4 regions of the Pseudomonas sp. HP_14 genome follow, and region 3 is predicted to be linked to each of the others. Evidence: riboswitches for the same ligand, from Rfam matches in the RefSeq annotation. Region 3 holds a riboswitch; each other region holds the start of a gene.
What was found. Region 3 has a riboswitch for cobalamin ahead of ACYASS_RS12340 (CbtB domain-containing protein). Riboswitches for the same ligand answer to the same signal wherever they lie in the genome.
Positions count from the first base shown of each region.

Region 1: another riboswitch for cobalamin. It lies ahead of ACYASS_RS22275 (TonB-dependent receptor); the one in region 3 lies ahead of ACYASS_RS12340 (CbtB domain-containing protein).
Region 2: another riboswitch for cobalamin. It lies ahead of ACYASS_RS07610 (ABC transporter substrate-binding protein); the one in region 3 lies ahead of ACYASS_RS12340 (CbtB domain-containing protein).
Region 4: another riboswitch for cobalamin. It lies ahead of cobO (cob(I)yrinic acid a,c-diamide adenosyltransferase); the one in region 3 lies ahead of ACYASS_RS12340 (CbtB domain-containing protein).

Region 1 is NZ_JBTOQI010000043.1:102,374-106,834, reverse strand. Features, by position in the region: gene ACYASS_RS22280 (PAS domain-containing protein) at 1-1,145, opposite strand, end outside; cobalamin riboswitch at 1,498-1,702, shown strand; gene ACYASS_RS22275 (TonB-dependent receptor) at 1,810-3,960, shown strand; gene ACYASS_RS22270 (GNAT family N-acetyltransferase) at 4,082-4,461, shown strand, end outside.
Region 2 is NZ_JBTOQI010000008.1:146-4,606, reverse strand. Features, by position in the region: gene ACYASS_RS07615 (FecCD family ABC transporter permease) at 1-870, opposite strand, end outside; gene ACYASS_RS07610 (ABC transporter substrate-binding protein) at 867-1,892, opposite strand; gene ACYASS_RS07605 (hypothetical protein) at 1,891-2,082, shown strand; cobalamin riboswitch at 2,078-2,273, opposite strand; gene pcsA (phosphatidylcholine synthase) at 2,539-3,258, shown strand; gene ACYASS_RS07595 (hypothetical protein) at 3,481-3,756, shown strand; gene ACYASS_RS07590 (LysE family translocator) at 3,893-4,461, shown strand, end outside.
Region 3 is NZ_JBTOQI010000014.1:25,894-30,354, reverse strand. Features, by position in the region: gene cobN (cobaltochelatase subunit CobN) at 1-67, opposite strand, end outside; gene cobW (cobalamin biosynthesis protein CobW) at 71-1,135, opposite strand; cobalamin riboswitch at 1,261-1,487, opposite strand; cobalamin riboswitch at 1,545-1,771, shown strand; gene ACYASS_RS12340 (CbtB domain-containing protein) at 1,870-2,055, shown strand; gene ACYASS_RS12335 (CbtA family protein) at 2,067-2,777, shown strand; gene ACYASS_RS12330 (cobalamin biosynthesis protein) at 2,752-3,186, shown strand; gene cobM (precorrin-4 C(11)-methyltransferase) at 3,220-3,966, shown strand; gene nfuA (Fe-S biogenesis protein NfuA) at 4,158-4,461, opposite strand, start outside.
Region 4 is NZ_JBTOQI010000009.1:39,332-43,792, forward strand. Features, by position in the region: gene bluB (5,6-dimethylbenzimidazole synthase) at 1-312, opposite strand, end outside; gene ACYASS_RS08485 (cobyrinate a,c-diamide synthase) at 309-1,604, opposite strand; gene cobO (cob(I)yrinic acid a,c-diamide adenosyltransferase) at 1,615-2,226, opposite strand; cobalamin riboswitch at 2,325-2,553, opposite strand; gene ACYASS_RS08495 (PQQ-dependent sugar dehydrogenase) at 2,656-3,999, shown strand; gene ACYASS_RS08500 (C40 family peptidase) at 4,203-4,461, opposite strand, start outside.

The sequences.
Region 1 (4,461 bases), on a different contig from region 3:
TCCTCCAGCGTAGCGTTGAGCGTACGCAGGTCTTCTTCAGCGGCGCGGGTTGCCGTGATGTCTCGGGAAATGCAGAGGATTTTTTCTACGGCCCCCGCCTCATCAAACATCGGCGTAACCTGCACATCCCACCATTTGGGGGTGCCCAGATAGGTGTTGGCAAAACCCTGGAAACGACCGGGGACGCCTGTTCTGGCGGCGACAATGGCAGCCTGAGCGTCGATATGCCCTTGATCCTGCCAGAAGTCCGGCCACGGGCAGCCTTGCACGTCGTTGAAGTTACTGATTTCCATGACGCGCATGCCGCCTTCACTCATGAAGGTAAGCTTGCCATCCAGGTCGATCACCTTGATGCAATCGTTGCTGCTGGCCAGCACCCGGCTATTGAACTCCTCGGTATTGCGCAAAGAAGACTCAATTCGCCGGGCCTCGGTGACATCCTTGAACAGCATCGCAATGCGGTTGTGCTCGGCCCCCTGGACTTTGTAGGCGTAGATTTCATACCAGCGCCCGCCAAGCGCAACCGCAGGCGCGTCAAAGCCAACTGACTCGCCACTCAACACCACGCTCGCATACACCTCAAACCAACGTGCAGGCTGGCCGTCTGCGATGTCCCGCATACTCTGGCCAATCTGCTGTTTGAGTTCTGTCATGTTGTCGAACGCGGCGTTGACCTCGATCAAATGGCAGGCCGTCAGCAGGTTATGGGTGTAGGTGACTTCAAATACGCCAAAGCCGATATCGATGTCACTGAACAGCGCACGATAACGTTCGTCGCTGGACTTCAGTTGCTGACCAAGGCGCACGGAGTGGGTGGTTTCAACCGTATGGCACAGAACACCCAATATGGACTCTTCATGCTCGTCGTACACCGGCGAAAATGAAAAGGTCCACCAGGTCTGCTCTTCAACCCCATAGCGGGCCATGCTGATCGGATGATTTTCATAGCGACTGGATTCGCCGCCAAAGGCCCTCTCTATCATGGGCCGCACCTGCTCCCAGGCGTCTGCCCACAGCGTGGTGATGCTCTGCCCCACGGCAACGTCAAGACGGGGGCCGAGAATGGGCCGATAGGCATCGTTGAAGAAGAAGTGCAGATCCGGCCCCCACACCAGATAAAGGCTTTCCGGGGAACTGAGCATCATGCTCAACGTCGAGCGAATGGGTGCGGGCCAATCTGACATAGGCCCAAGAGAGGTCGCGGACCAATCGAAAGCTCTGATTGCTGCGCCTGTTTCGCCGCCTGGAAGGGAGCGTGAAACCGGGCTGTTTAAAGGGTTCATGGCCATTTACTAATTGCTGGGGCGTCACTGGACGAAGATGATCGGCCGCATCAGCGGAGGAATGTGCTGAGTTTGGAGGGATGGCGAACAAGTGGCAACCACCGCACAGCGATTATCCATGCGTTGCCATGTCGCACACGAATGGACCCTGAGGACATCACAACGTTCTCTACCTCGCGGTGCGGCCGATTGACGTGACCGTTCATCGGTGGTCAGATGCGCGCCAGTTTCAGGTGTCTCATGCCGCCGAGCATGAGGTGAAACGGGAAGCCGGTGCGTCATTTCGATGATCAGTCCGGCGCTGCCCCCGCAACGGTAAGCGAGCGAAGCATTCGACAAACCACTGTGCTCCGGCATGGGAAGGTGAATGTTTCATGACCCTCGCAAGCCCGGAGACCGGCCTGGAACTTCGTTTTGGCAAACCCGCGGTGGGCGGGCGCAGGCCGGTTTCCGTGGGCTTTTGCGCCCGCGATTCCTCATGCGTTATTCCCCCGGGATCCATTCATTCCTCATTGGCTGGAATCGTATGTCCCGCAACTTCCTGTTTCAAACCCTGGCGAGTCAATCGCTGCGCATCACGCTGTTCCCTTGCTTCGCCATTTCGCCTGCGGCCTTTGCCGCTGACGACACTGTGATCGCCCTGCCGTCAATGGCAATCATCGATACCGCAGACAACGGCGAAACCAGTCTGGCCACTGCCCTGCCCGCCGGTTCCCGGTTGAATATCAGCGCGCTTGAAAACCCGGCCAGCCTGAGCAGTCTGGATGAGTCCGCCATCCACAACCGTAATAACCTTACTTTGCAGGACGCCGTCAGCCGCTCGCCCGGCATCACCAGCATCGCTACGCCGGGTGATGGCAACACGGCGCTTTCAGCACGCGGTTTCGCCGGACATTCTTCAGTGATGACATTGTTCGATGGCTCGCGGCTGTATACCGGGGCTGGCACCCAGACCTTCCCGGTCGACCCGTGGATGGTGGAGCGCATCGACGTTATTCGCGGCCCTGCCTCGGTGCTGTATGGCGAAGGCGCAACAGGCGCCGTGATCAATGTGATCCCCAAGAAGCCACTTGAAGGAGATGTTCGCAACACGCTGCGCCTGGGCTATGGGTCCAATGACCGCCAGCAGTCAGGGCTGGACAGCGGCGGCTCGCTGAGCGACACACTGAGCTATCGCCTGACCCTGAACCAGGAGCAAAGCAACGGCTGGGTGGATAACGGCAACTCCAGAAACCTGGCCCTCAGCGCCGCCCTGCGCTGGCAGGCAGCTGACAACCTGAGCTTCACCTTTGCCCATGAGCGTGGCGACAGCGAACCGATGAGCTACTTCGGCACGCCGCTGATCGACGGCCATTATCGCGACAGTCTGCGGAACAAAAATTACAACCTGCAAAACGCCGTGCAGCGCTACAACGATGAGTGGACCCGACTCAATACCGACTGGCAGATAACCGACAACGTCAGCGCCAGCAACCAGCTTTACTACATCAAGAGCCGTCGTCACTGGCGCAACGCCGAGACCTATAGCTGGAGTAACGCGCAAGGCCAGCTTTTGCGCGGAGACTATCTGGAGATCAAACACGATCAGGAGCAGATTGGCGATCGCCAGAGCTTCACCTTCGATCATTCACTGTTCGGGCTGGACAGCAGAACGGTGGTCGGCGCCGAGTACAACAAAATCCGCTTTGGCGTCGATAACAACTCGCCGTATACCGATGTCGGTGGAGACTACGTCGATCCATGGAACCCGGCCAACGGCTACTTTGAAAGTCAGTCGCCCACCCAACCTCTGAGCGACAGTACGACACGTACCTTCGCACTGTTTGCAGAGAACCGGCTGCAGCTGTCCGAGCGCTGGTCGCTGGTGACCGGTATACGGCGCGATCAAAATCATCTCGACCGTAACGACTTGCGCGCCAATACGCGCAGCGATCGGAGCCTCACCGGCGGCAATTGGCGCGCCGGACTGGTTTTCGCGGTGACAGATCAGCTGTCGTTGTATGGCCAGTATTCGACCAGCGAAGACGGGGTCAACAATCTGATCAGCCTTAATCCGACCCAGCAGCAAATGGACCTGACTGAAGCCAGACAGACCGAGTTCGGTCTCAAGCAGCAATTCTGGGAAGGCCACGGGGAGTGGACGCTGGCGGCTTACCACATCGTAAAAAAGAAAATGCTCACCACTGACCCGGTGACGCGTTTGGCGCAGCAGGTCGGCCAGCAATCCTCGGACGGCCTGGAGGCCTCGCTGGAACTGGCGTTAAGCCAAGGCTGGCGTGTATCAGCCAATGCCTCGGTAGTGCGTGCCGAATATGACGAATTCAATGAAACCGCTGGCGGCCAACTGGTGTCCCGGGCAGGCAACCGTCCCACCGACGTGCCTCGTCGCAGCGCCAATCTGTGGTTGAGCAAGGCGCTGACTCAAGACCTGGATGCAGGCATGGGCCTGCGCTATGTCGACGCCCGCTATGCCGATACGGCCAATACCACCAAAGTACCTGGCTACAGCGTAGTGGACGCAAACCTGGGCTGGAATGTGGTGCCGGATGTGCGTCTGGGCCTGCAGTTGAATAACCTGCTGGATCGGCGTTATGCAGCAGCACAGTACAACAGCGGCCAACAATGGCTGATGGGCCAGCCACGGTCGTTTTTCGTGACCGCGGATTACAGCTTCTGAGTAACGGGCCAATACACTGACCGCGCTGGCACGATTCGCGTGCCAGTTCTCAGTGCAAGCCCTGTGACACAAGGCTGCCGTATACTGACGGGCCGCACCCGCACTTAAGGAATGAATGCCAATGCGCGCCCCGTCTTCTGCCATCGTCCTCGAACGCTTTACTGAAGCGCACGCCGAGGGCGTTGCAGCGCTGTACAACGTCCCAGCAGTCGCCAGGCAAGTCCTGCAGATGCCTTTTCAGTCCGCTGACATCTGGCGCAAGCGACTGGACAGTAGCAATGAACGACTGGTCAGCCTTGTAGCGCTCCATGAAGGGGCCGTCGTTGGACAAGGCTCTCTTGAGCAGTTTTCCCGCATCCGCCGCAGCCATTGCGGTGCCATTGGCATGGCCGTCGCTCAGGATTGGCAGGGTCAGGGTATCGGCAAACAACTTTTAACCGCACTGCTGGATATCGCCGACAACTGGATGAAACTGCGCCGGGTCGAGCTGACTGTCTATGC
Region 2 (4,461 bases), on a different contig from region 3:
GCGCACACCGACCAGCAGGCGCGCTGCATGAGGCACCACTAAGCCGACGAAACCGATAGAACCGACCAGCGACACCATCACTGCTGTCACCAGTGCCACGGTGGCAATCAATATCACCTGGACCCGACGCACCGGGATGCCCAACGCAGCCGCAGAGTCACTGCCGAACATGAAGGCGTCCAGCGAGCGACGGTGCCACAGGCAGACCGCCAGGCCGATCAACACCACCGGCACTGCCAGAGTGACCGATTGCCAGCGCACACCGCTGAGGTTGCCCAGCAGCCAGAACATGATGCCCCGCGCCTGCTCGGAGTTGGCCGACTTGGTAATCAGAAAAGAGGTCAGGGCGTTGAACAGTTGTGAACCGGCGATGCCTGCCAGGATGATCTGCCCGCTGCCACTGACTGCGCCGGTGCTGCGAGCGAGCAGGGCGACCAGCGCAAAAGCCGCCATGGCGCCTACAAATGCGCCCGCCGACAAGGAAATGGCACCTGCGCCGATACCGATGATTGCCACCAGCACCGCGCCGGTCGAGGCCCCTGCGGAAATGCCCAACAGGTAAGGATCGGCCAGCGGGTTGCGCAACAGTGACTGCAGGACCACACCCGAGATCGCCAGCCCGGCACCGCACGCTGCGGCAACCAGGGCGCGGGTCAGCCGGTAATTCCAGACGATGCCTTCGTCGATCGGGTCCAGTACGAAACCGGCGCCCCACAGTTTGTTGGCCAGTACCTGAAACACCAGCGACAGGCTGATCGGTGTTTCACCAATGGCAATACCGGCAATGATCGCCGCTATCAACACCACGAGCACCCAGGCGCCGTGCAGGCAGATCTTGCGTAACAGGCGACTGGCGAACTGCGCTGTCATGGGTGCAGGTCAAACTTGTCGATGGCGCCTGCCAGTTCATCGATACCGTTGAAGGTGCGAATGGTCGCTTCCATGGCCTGGGCATCAAGAATCACGATGCGGTTGTGCTTCACGGCGTCCATGTTTCGAGTGACCGGGTCGGACTTGAGGAATTCCAGTTTTTTCTGGAAGTCATCAGCCGGGAAGCGGCGACGGTCCATCCGTGCCAGAACCAGAATGGTCGGGTTGGCCTTGGCGATGGTTTCCCATCCTACAGTTGGCCATTCTTCATCGGACTGCACGATGTTGCGTAGGCCCAGGGTGTCCATCATGAATGCCGGGATGCCTTTGCGTCCGGCGACATAAGGATCGACGTTCAGGTCTGCGCTGGAGAACCAGAAGACGGCCGAGGCGTCTTTCAGGTGTTTGCCTTTGACGCTGGCCTGAGCCTTGGCAAGACGTGCTTGCAGTTCGGTGTTCAATTCGTTGCCACGAGCCTGGACATCAAAGATCTGTGCCAGTTGGTCGACGGTCTTGTACAGGCTGTCGATCGAGAATGGGCGCAGACGCGTGCCATCGGCACCGACCAGGTTGTCCTTGCCTTCGCAGTCTGATGGCATGAGGTAGGTCGGGATTTTCATTTCGCTGAACTGCTGGCGAGTACCGACCACGCCCTGTGGACCGACCATCCATTCAAACTGGACGGCAACCAGTTCAGGGCGCTTGTTGATCACGGCTTCGAAGCTTGGATCGTTATCGGCCAGACGCGGGATTTTTGCGTTCTGTTGTTCGAACTGTGGCAGCACATTGTTGAACCACAGCGAGGTCCCGACCACTTTGTCGGCCAGTCCAAGGGAGTAGAGGATCTCGGTCGCAGACTGGCCAATGGTCACGGCTTTGCCGGGAGCCTTGGCGAAGGTCAGCGGCACGCCGCAGTTGTCGAGGGTAAGCGGGTAGTGGGTACTGAGGGCGGGGCTGGCAGCCAGGCTCAGCGCAGAGAAACCCAGGCCAGCGAGCACTACAGCAAAACGAGGTAAAGACATGAAAAACGATCTCCATTCGAACGGTTATCCGCACGATGGTGTTCTGGCTGGATACACATCACGACCGCTGCTGTTGATGGTTCGGCAGGGGTTGATCAGTCACGGCGCTGCCACCGTTCTGACGGATGTACTCCCCGGACACCCCGCCGGTGGGTCAGTTGCCAGGAGCCACATGCATTCGATGCAGTGACGCCCTGATGTCGGCAGGTCTCCTGACTGGCGCTTCATCGCCGCGCTCCGGCCTTCCCGGGTGATGACCCAGTGGCATTGATGGAGCAGGGCTCAGCACCTACAGTTGCGGGGGCAGTTCCGGTTGATGCCTCGGGGGCATCACGGATTCCCTATTAATCCCGTTTGGAAACCGACGGGCGGCATGGTAATGGATATGCTCAAAAGAGTGGGGATTTTTACTGCGCCGGTCGCCCTCGGATATTTTTTTATCGTACGTTTGGGCGGGGCAGCGCATGATGCAAACGGCAACGGGTCGGGAGTAATCACCGCGCACGGGTGAACCTTCTCGCCTGATGGCCGGTCGATAGTGCAATCTATACGCTGTTCCCGGTTTGTCACGGCTGGTAATAAAAGACAGAAACAGCCCTTGGCCACGCCTACACTGGTCCGCTACATCTTCTGGAGACATTTTCCTGTGATATCGACTCAACGAGTGGCCTGGCTGAAAGCCTGGGGTGCCCACGGTTTTACCGCCACCGGCGTGGTCATCGCATTCCTTGCGACCATTGCCCTGTTCGATAATCAGGCCAAGGCCTGCCTGTTGTGGCTGGGGCTGGCGCTGGCAGTGGACGGCGTGGATGGCTCGCTGGCGCGCAAATTCAATGTGCAGTCGGTGCTACCGGGTTTTGACGGTTCGGTGCTGGACCTGGTGATTGATTACCTCACTTACGTGTTTATCCCGGCGCTGTTCATTTACAGCTATATCCCGCTGCCGCCTTATACGCTGCTGCTGAGCACGGCGATCATTCTGATTTCATCGCTTTTCTGTTTCTGCAATCTGGAGATGAAGAGCAAGGACAATTACTTTCAGGGCTTCCCGGCAGCGTGGAATGTGGTCGCATTGTGCCTGTACATCATTCAGCCGACCCCGTGGGTGACCTTCCTGACGATTATCGGTCTGGCATTGCTGACCGTGACGCGCATGAAGTTCCTGCATCCTTTCCGGGTGCGTCGTTTCATGCCGTTGAATATCCTGGTGACCACCGTATGGCTGATCACCAGCGCCTTGCTGATCATCAATCATCCGCACAACGGGCCTGTGGTGATGGGGGTGTGGTTCACGATGTCGGCTTACTTCATCGGCATCTGCCTGTGGCGGACGTCGCTGGAGTATTGGGGTAAGTGGCGGGCTTGATGGGCTAGCCGCACAGCCTTCATCGCGAGCAAGCTCGGCTCCTACAGGATCGCGCTAAACCTGTAGGAGCCGAGCTTGCTCGCGATATCGGTTCAGCAGGCAATGGATTTCCAACGATTCTCCCCACCCAATACCGACTATCAAGAGCAGTGATTTCTGCGTAAACGCCGCCGGGCGTAACCTTTGTTCATTCCCGAAATGAACCCGATCCCGGAGGCTCTCATGAACCGCATTTACGCTTTTGCCCTGTTGTTGACCGTTGCAGTTGTCTCCGGTTGCTCCACTCACCACGCCGTTGAACTGCGTCCTTACACTGCCGAGGAAACTCATCAGTTGGCCCTGGAAGATTTGAATCGCCGTGGTCTTTCCTTTGATGAGTATCAGGTCGCCAAAGCAAAACTGTTGGCCGAGCCGCAAATGCAAGCCGTGCGCGACTTCGATAATCGCGGCGAGATCAGCGCTGAGAACGTACAGGCTAGTCAGGATCGCCAAGGTTGATGGTTTAAGTACAGTGATGGACGAAACTGTTTTCGTTCAAAACTGTACCGGTTGTATTTTCGTCTGACTGTTCGTGTGTTTCTGGTTGCCGATTCGATAGGGTGAAGGCCTGCCCTTTAGATGTCTGGATCGCTCCATGCCGTTCTCCCTTGACCTGCTGCTCGCTTTTGCGTTGTTCGCCTTTGTCACGTCCATCACGCCCGGTCCTAACAACATGATGCTGCTGGCCTCGGGGGTGAATTTCGGATTCAGCCGGACTGTGCCGCATATGTTGGGGATCAGTTGCGGGTTTTTCAGCCTGGTACTGGCGGTCGGTCTTGGACTGGGCGCTGCTTTTCAGACTTATCCGCTGCTGTACACCATCCTGCGTTACGTCGGCGCTGCCTATTTGTTGTATCTGGCGTGGAAGATCGCCACTTCAGGTCCGGCCTCGGATGCTTCGGGCGCAGAGAGCAAACCACAGACCTTCATGCAGGCTGCCCTGTTTCAGTGGGTTAATCCCAAGGCTTGGGTCATGGCTGTGGGCGCGATCAGTACCTACACACCGTTGCAGGGGTACTTCACCAATGTTGTGATCATCTCGGCGGTATTTGCGCTGATCAACCTGCCAAGCGTCGGTGTCTGGGCAGGGTTTGGCAGCCTGCTGCGTAACGCGCTGCGTGATCCGTTCTGGTTGCGGTTGTTTAACGGGGTAATGGCAGTACT
Region 3 (4,461 bases):
TTTGCCCGAGGTCGGCAATGCTGTCATCCGGTACAAAACCACCGGGCTGGGTTCTCAGCAGGTGCATGCATCAACCCGCGAGCGCAGTGCGCAGTTGAGCTTCGAGTGCGGCAGCATCAAGCTTCTGACCAATCAGGACCAATTGGGTCGCGCGTTCTTCCTCTGCGCCCCAGGCACGGTCAAAGTGCTTGTCGAAACGCGTACCGACGCCCTGAATCAACAAGCGCATCGGCTTGCCCGGAATCGCCGCGAACCCCTTGACGCGCAGAATCCCGTGTTGCACGACTAGTTGGGTCAGCGCGTCGAGCAACAGGCTTTCATCAGCTTGAGGCAACTTGATCGAGATGGAATCGAACGCGTCGTGATCGTGGTCATCATGATCATCGCCCTCGTGGTGATCGTGATGGGTCTTGCGACCATCGATGTGCTGCTCCGATTCGGCCCCCAGCCCCAACAGGACATTGATCGGCAGACGACCGCTGCTCGCTTCGATCACCTTGACCGCTGGCGGTAGTTCTTCAGACACCTCTGCACGCACCGATGCCAGACCTGCGGCGTCGATCATGTCAGCTTTGTTGAGGATTACCAGATCGGCGCTGGCCAGTTGATCAGCGAACAGTTCGTGCAACGGCGACTCGTGATCGAGGTTCGGGTCCAGCTTGCGCTGAGCGTCTACCTGATCAGGGAATGCGGCGAAGGTGCCTGCCAGTACTGCCGGGCTGTCTACCACGGTGATGACCGCATCGACCGTGCAGGCATTACGGATTTCGGGCCACTGGAAAGCTTGTACGAGCGGTTTTGGCAGAGCCAGGCCGGATGTTTCGATAAGGATGTGGTCCAGATCGCCGCGGCGCGCAACCAGTTCGCGCATCACCGGGAAAAACTCCTCCTGAACGGTGCAGCACAAGCAACCATTGGCCAGCTCATAGACACGGCCGGTCGCTTCTTCTTCGGTACAGCCAATGGTGCACTGCTTGAGGATTTCGCCGTCGATGCCCAGCTCGCCGAATTCATTGACGATCACGGCAATGCGTCGCCCTTCGGCGTTATCGAGCATGTGGCGCAGCAAGGTGGTTTTACCCGAGCCAAGAAAGCCGGTAACGATAGTGACGGGAAGTTTGGCCAGTGTTTTCATCGGATGCCCTTTGGCAATACGGCGGGCAAACAGGACGAAAACCCTGTGTGGTCACAAGTATGTAACCACAGAGATACGATTCGCCACCGGATCACCCCGCCCGGTTGTAGTGAGAATTCGTCGGGCTCAAGGCCCGAATCGAGGCAGGTCTCCTGGCTTGCGGCGCACCCCGAAGATATCCGGGCAGTCATTGCGCCTTCCCGCGTGAAGCAGTGGCTATGCAATGGCTCTGCAGTAAATCATGACCGCTTACAGTTGCGGGGGCAGCCGCGGCATCGACCGCGTTCCCGTCTTAGCTCCCTGTCGAACCCATGCCGGATCCAGCGGGAGAACCTCGAACCCGCAAGGCTACGCAGTGACCGCGGGCAGGTCAATCAACTGATTGACGTTCCACGCTGGCGCATGCTCTCCTACACGCCTTGTTACGGGTGCCCCTCACGGGGTGAAACGGGAAACCGGTGCGTTCAAGCCTTAGGGCTTGTGCAAGTCCGGCGCTGCCCCCGCAACGGTAAGCAAGTGAAGAATCAGATCCACTGTGCAAGTAACGGCATGGGAAGGCGATTCTTGCAGGTTGAGCGGCGCATAGCCGTACAGCCCCTTGCAAGCCCGGAGACCGGCCCGACATGAAATCAATAACGAACCCGCGGTGGGCGGGCGCAGTTGCACTCCCCTGGCGATCGTCAGCGGGATTTTGCTGCGCATGCCTGCTTGCCGACATACAAGAGGGAAGCGCCATGTCGATCAGTACAACCAGCCAATCCGCCAGCAGCACAGCCACCCAGAGCCAACGCCTGACCGCCGCGATCAGCGCAGCAATCCTCGGGGCCTGCCTGGTTTACTTCGCAGGCTTCTCGCACATCGAAGCGGTACACAACGCCGCTCACGACACTCGCCACAGCGCTGCCTTCCCCTGCCACTGAGACCTGACGCCATGTTCAAGCGAATTGCTCAAACGGCAGGATTCACCGGCTTGCTCGCCGCCCTGCTGCTGACCCTGCTGCAAAGCTTCTGGATCACTCCGTTGATTCTGCAGGCCGAAACCTACGAGAACGCGCCAGCCGAGCAGGTTCATGAACATGCCCACGGTGAGGCCGCACCGGCCGGACATAGTCATGACGAAGAAGCCTGGTCGCCGGAAGATGGCTGGCAGCGAATTGTTTCTACCACCGGCGGCAATCTGGTGGTTGCGGTAGGTTTCGCTTTGATGCTGGCCGCCCTGTACACCTTGAAGGCACCGGGCAAGACGTCCCAAGGCGTGTTTTGGGGGCTCGCGGGCTTTGCGGTGTTTACCCTCGCCCCGACATTGGGCCTGCCACCCGAGCTGCCGGGTACTGCCGCGGCGGACCTTAACCAGCGGCAACTATGGTGGATTGGCACGGCGGCCTCCACTGCTGTCGCCCTGGCGTTGATCGTCTTTTCCCGCAGTTGGCTGCTGAAAGCCTTGGGCGTAGCGATTCTGGTCGTGCCTCACGTGATTGGCGCACCGCAGCCCGAAGTCCACGAGAGCCTTGCTCCAGAGGCGCTGGAATCGCAATTCGTGATTGCCTCGCTGCTGACCAATGCGCTGTTCTGGGTGGCGCTGGGCCTGATCAGCACCTGGCTGTTCCGTCGCAACAATTCCGCTCTTGATCAGGCCGTCTGATCAGATAAGGCCGACCCTGGTGGTCGGCCTTGGTTGCCAGCGCGGCTGTTCTACAGGCGCATTGCTGGAACTGATCGAACGCAGCCTTGACCGTCAGAACCTGCGCATCGAAGCCATCAGCGCCCTCGCCTCCATTGACCTGAAGAGCCGCGAACCCGGCCTGTTGGAGGTGGCGAAGCAGCTTGATCTGCCTCTGCACTTCTTCTCGGCCACTCAACTGAGCGTCCATGAGTCGCAGCTCAGTCATCGATCACAGATCGCTTTCGAGCACACCGGTTGTTATGGAGTAGCAGAAAGTGCCGCCTTGGCATCGGCGAGCCAATCGGGTCCGGCCGAATTGCTCATCACTCGCCAGAAAACCTCGCAAGCCACTTTTGCCTTGGCCATTGCCCAACAGGTTAGCGGATAATCCACATTTTCCACCCTTTGACCTGGAGTCTCCATGACGGTCTTTTTCATCGGCGCAGGCCCCGGCGATCCTGAGCTGATCACAGTCAAAGGCCAGCGACTGATCCGCAGCTGCCCGGTGATCATCTACGCAGGCTCACTGGTGCCTGCCGCCGTTCTGGAAGGCCATCAGGCCGTTCAGGTGAGTAACAGTGCCGAGTTACACCTGGAACAAATCATCGCCTTGATGAAATCTGCTCATGAACAAGGCCAGGATGTGGCTCGCGTACATTCTGGTGATCCGAGCCTTTATGGCGCCATCGGTGAGCAGATCCGCCACTTGCGCGAGCTGGGCATTCCATTCGAGATCATCCCGGGCGTGACAGCCACCGCGGCTTGCGCTGCGCTGCTGGAGTCCGAACTGACCCTACCGGATATATCCCAAACGGTGATCCTGACCCGTTATGCGGACAAGACGTCGATGCCGGAAGGTGAAGCCCTGGCCGACTTGGCGCGTCACCAGGCGACCATGGCGATTCATCTGGGCGTTAATAATCTACCAAAAATCGTCGCCGAACTGACGCCGCATTACGGTCCGGACTGCCCGACTGCCGTGGTTCATCGCGCCAGTTGGCCCGATCAGGACTGGGTCACAGGCACTCTGGCGGATATCGAAGCTAAAGTTGCGGAGAAGGGATTTCGCCGGACAGCACTGATCCTGGTCGGCCGTGTGTTATCCAGTGATGCATTCAGCGAGTCATCCCTGTACCGCGCGGGGCATGCGCATTTGTTCAGGAAGTAAGAGGGCGCGCGGTAAGCACAATTAGTGTGGGAGCCGGGCTTGCCCCTAAAGTTAATCAACCTCATCGCGGGCAAGCCCGGCTCCCACAGAGTATTAGCATTCCAGCTTATAAGCGCGGGATGCTCAGGTATCCAGATCACACAAAAAACCCCGAACACGTCGGGGTTTTTTAACACGGCACAGCAAACAGCTTAGTAGTAAGCGTTTTCTTTCTGCGTGTGGTCAGTCACATCACGTACGCCATTCAGCTCGGGAATGCGCTCAAGCAGGGTGCGCTCGATGCCTTCTTTCAGCGTCACGTCAGCCTGACCGCAACCCTGGCAACCACCGCCAAACTGCAACACAGCAATATGTTGTTCCTGCTCTTCAACCACATCGATCAGGGTGACCTGACCGCCGTGGCTGGCCAGCCCCGGGTTGATCTCGGTTTGCAGGTAATAGTTGATACGGTCATTGATCGGACTGTCCGCACTGACCGTCGGCACTTTTGCGTTT
Region 4 (4,461 bases), on a different contig from region 3:
CGCACAGTCGTTGATGCCCTCGACCTTGAGTTTCATGAAGTCATCGGCACGCTCGCCCAGCGCCTCGGCGGTACGAACCCGCTCGCTCTCGACCTGAGCCTGAATGCTTGCACGCAACGCCCGGTCGGTGATGCGAATGAAGCGCCACGGCTGCATCAACCCCACACTGGGCGCCTGATGCGCTGCTTCGAGCAGGCGCGTCAGTAACTCCGGTGCCACGCTGCCCCCGCTGAAATGCCGCATGTCACGCCGCTCAGCGATGGCACGATAGACCGCAGCACGTTCTTCGGCGCTGTACGCTTGATCACTCATGGTTTGAAAAGCGCCGCAACCGCCTGGGGATTGGAAGGGAAATAGAAATGCACATAGGACGCCGTCATGCGCCCCTCACGATAGACCGCCTCCGCGCCGCGCCCGCCATTAGGGCTCAGGCCCCGTGCAATGGGTTGCAGCTCGGTGCTGGTCAAGGAATGGTGATAAGTGTGGCCGCGCAACTCACCCTCGGGCAATGCGACGTTTTGTAGCGCCAGCGCCGCCAGACGCTTCTGCATCACGGCCTCACCTGCGAGTAAACCGACCAGTTCAACGCGCAGCCCGTCAACATCGGTCAAGGCATCCAGCAGATACAACATGCCGCCGCATTCAGCCAGCAGCGGCTTGCCTGCTTGGTGGTGTTCGCGGATTGCAGTCAGCATGGGCGTGTTCTGGCTCAATGCAACGTGATGCAATTCGGGGTAACCACCCGGCAAATAGAGACTGTCCGCCTCGGGTAAAACGCTGTCGCGGATCGGCGAGAAGAACATCAGTTCTGCGCCCATCGCCCGCAGCAAGTCCAGGCTCGCGCCATAAGTGAAGGCAAAGGCTTCGTCGTGAGCCACGGCTATACGCACGCCTTCAAGCAAAGGCTGGGCCGGGATGATGTCCGGTGCAGCGAACGTCACGGCAGGCGGCAAGGCGACTTCGCAGGTACTGGCCAACGCCTGAGCAGCTGCGTCGAGGCGCAAATCCAGGTCGTTCAATTCACTGGCCTGCACCAGTCCGAGGTGACGGCTGGGCAGTTCAATTCCGGTTTCACGGGACAACGCGCCGTACCAGCGCAGGCCCTCCGTCAGGCTGCCTTCGAGCAACTGCGCATGACGCACAGTGCCGACGCGGTTAGCCAATACACCGGCGAACGGCAAATCAGGCTGATAGCGCGCCAGGCCCAAGGCCAGCGCACCAAAGGTCTGAGCCATGGCCGTACCGTCAATCACACCCAATACCGGCACGCCAAAGTGACGTGCCAGATCAGCGCTGGACGGTGTGCCGTCAAACAAGCCCATCACGCCTTCAATCAGGATCAGGTCAGCTTCGCCCGCGGCTTCCCACAACAGACGACGGCTTTCATCAGCACCGACCATCCACAAATCGAGCTGATACACCGGCGCACCGCTGGCTCGCTCGAGAATCATGGGATCAAGGAAATCCGGCCCGCACTTGAACACGCGAACCTTGCGGCCCTGATTGCGATGCAGGCGAGCCAACGCAGCGGTAACCGTGGTTTTACCCTGGCCCGAAGCAGGTGCGGCAATCAATACCGCTGGACAATGACGCGGCTCACTCATGAAAGTCTGCTCACAGCTCGATGCCTTTCTGAGCGCGAATACCCGCCTGGAAGGCGTGCTTGACCACGGTGATCTCGGAAACCGTGTCAGCCATGTCGATCATTTCCGGTTTGGCGCCGCGCCCGGTAACAATCACGTGCTGCATGGGTGGACGCGCCTGCAGATCGCTGAGTACCCGCTCGATGTCCAGGTAGCCGTGTTTGAGGGCAATGTTCAGTTCGTCCAGTACCACAAGGCCAATGGACGGATCGCGGAGCATTTCCAGAGACACTTCCCAGGCGGCTTCGGCAGCGGCGATATCACGCTGGCGATCCTGAGTTTCCCAAGTGTAGCCCTCGCCCATGACGTGATAGCGAACCTGCTCCGGGAAACGCCGAAAAAAGAATTCTTCGCCCGTGCTGTTGCTGCCTTTGATGAACTGCACCACGCCACATTGCATACCGTGGCCCATGGCTCGGGCGAGCATGCCGAACGCAGAGCTGCTCTTGCCTTTGCCGTTACCGGTGAGGACCAGCAGCAAACCGCATTCGTTAGGGGCGCTGGCAATACGTTCGTCCATGACGGCTTTCTTGCGCAGCATGCGCGCCAGATGGCGTTCGTCACGTTCAGGGGATTCGTTCATCTCAGCTCTCCGCTTGAGGGCACGCGAAAGCAGACGGAAGGCTTAGCAAAAACTGACAGCACGACCACAGGTCATGCGCAGAGCATCGCCCGCCGTGATGCTGTTGGATGGATCAGGCCGGTCTCCGGGCTCATGAGCGGGCGAACCCGATTGCGCGCCTTCCCATGCCGGAGCACAGTGGCAGATTGCACAACTTTCACTCATTTACCGTTGCGGGGGCAGCGCCGGAATAGGTCGCATGAAGGCGAATGCACCGGCTTCCCTGTTTCACTCGACCTGCCCGCAGAAACGCTGCTGACGTCGAGCACCTGAAACAAGCGCGCAGGTTAGAGCGTTGGGGTGGGAGCGTCAATCAACACAGGGGTTGAACCTCACCCGTCTACGCACCTCTACCACTTACTGCACCACTGCCCGTTACGGAGATCGACCATGTTCAAGCTCAAACCGCACTATGCCGTCTTGCTCGTGCTCGCCGCTGGCCTGGCGGGCTGTGGTGAGTCCTCTACCCTGCAAGTCACGGATGGCACCGGCCCATCGCCTAAACTGCCTGAGCCGAACAAGACGCTGATCCCGACGGTCAACATCGCTCCGGCCGTCGGCTGGCCGAAAGGTGGCAAACCGGTTGCCGCCCCGGGCACGCAAGTCGCGGCCTTCGCTGAAAACCTTGACCACCCGCGCTGGCTGTATGTACTGCCCAATGGCGATGTGCTGGTTGCTGAAACAAACTCGCCCGCCAAGCCCGACGATGACAAAGGCATTCGTGGCTGGGTGATGAAGAAAGTCATGGGCCGCGCCGGAGCTGGCGTACCCAGCGCCAATCGCATCACCTTGCTGCGTGACAAGGATCACGATGGCGTCGCCGAAACCCGCACCGTGTTTCTGGAAAACCTTAACTCGCCTTTTGGCATGACGCTGGTCGGCAACACACTTTATGTTGCCGATACCGACCGCTTGATCAGCTTCCCTTATCAGCCTGGCCAAACGTCGATCAGCGCTCAGCCGACCAAAGTCGTCGATTTGCCAGGCGGCACGTTGAATCACCACTGGACCAAAAACGTCATCGCCAGCAAAGACGGCAGCAAGCTGTACGTCACCGTCGGCTCCAACAGCAATGTGGCGGAGAACGGCATGGAGGCCGAGCAAGGCCGTGCCGCCATCTGGGAAGTTGATCCGAACACCAAGACCCATCGCATCTTTGCCTCAGGCCTGCGCAACCCTAATGGGATGGATTGGGAACCGACCACCGGCAAGTTGTGGACAGCAGTCAACGAGCGTGACGAAATCGGCAGCGACCTGGTGCCCGACTACGTGACCTCGGTTCAGGACGGCGGCTTCTATGGCTGGCCCTATAGCTATTACGGCCAGCATGTGGACGAACGCGTGAAGCCACAAAATCCGGAGCTGGTGGCCAAGGCGATTGCGCCTGACTTCGCCGTGGGCCCGCACACAGCCTCGCTAGGTCTGGTCTTCGCAGACGGCAAAACCTTACCTGCACCGTTTAATGAAGGGCTGTTCATCGGCCAGCACGGCTCCTGGAACCGCAAGCCACACAGTGGCTACAAGGTGCTATTCGTGCCGTTCAAAGACGGCAAACCAGCCGGTACGCCGATCGACCTCCTGAGCGGCTTCCTCAACGCCGATGAAAAAGCCCAGGGCCGCCCGGTTGGGGTGGTGAATGACCATCAGGGTGGTTTGCTGGTGGCGGATGATGTCGGCAACAAGATCTGGCGGGTGACGGGAGCGAAGGCACAACAGGCGGGTGTGAAGCCTTAGCGCCAAGGATCGCTGGATCGGGGGCATGCCTTCAGATTACGGTGAATCCACTGACGTCATCGCGAGCAAGCTCACTCCTACAGAAGATCGAATTCCAACTGTAGGAGTGAGCTTGCTCGCGATGACGATGTACGAGTCAGTGCAAATCCAGCTGACACTCAGGGGATGAGAAACCAGCGGAAGAACGTGATCTGCGACCTGTATTACTGATTACGCGCCAGATTCGAAGGTTGAATCACCCGTTTGGCATCCAGATAAGCCTTCTGCCAATAAGGCTTGTCGAGGCTGTCGAGTTTCACGGTGCCGCCGGTAGCAGGTGCGTGGACGAAGCGACCCTCGCCAACGTAAATACCCGCATGGCTGACCTGAGAACCACCGCCTGTGGCGAAGAACACCAGATCACCGGATTGCAGCTGCTCGCGCCCGACGCTGGGTGCGCGCATCACAATCATGTCGCGGGTT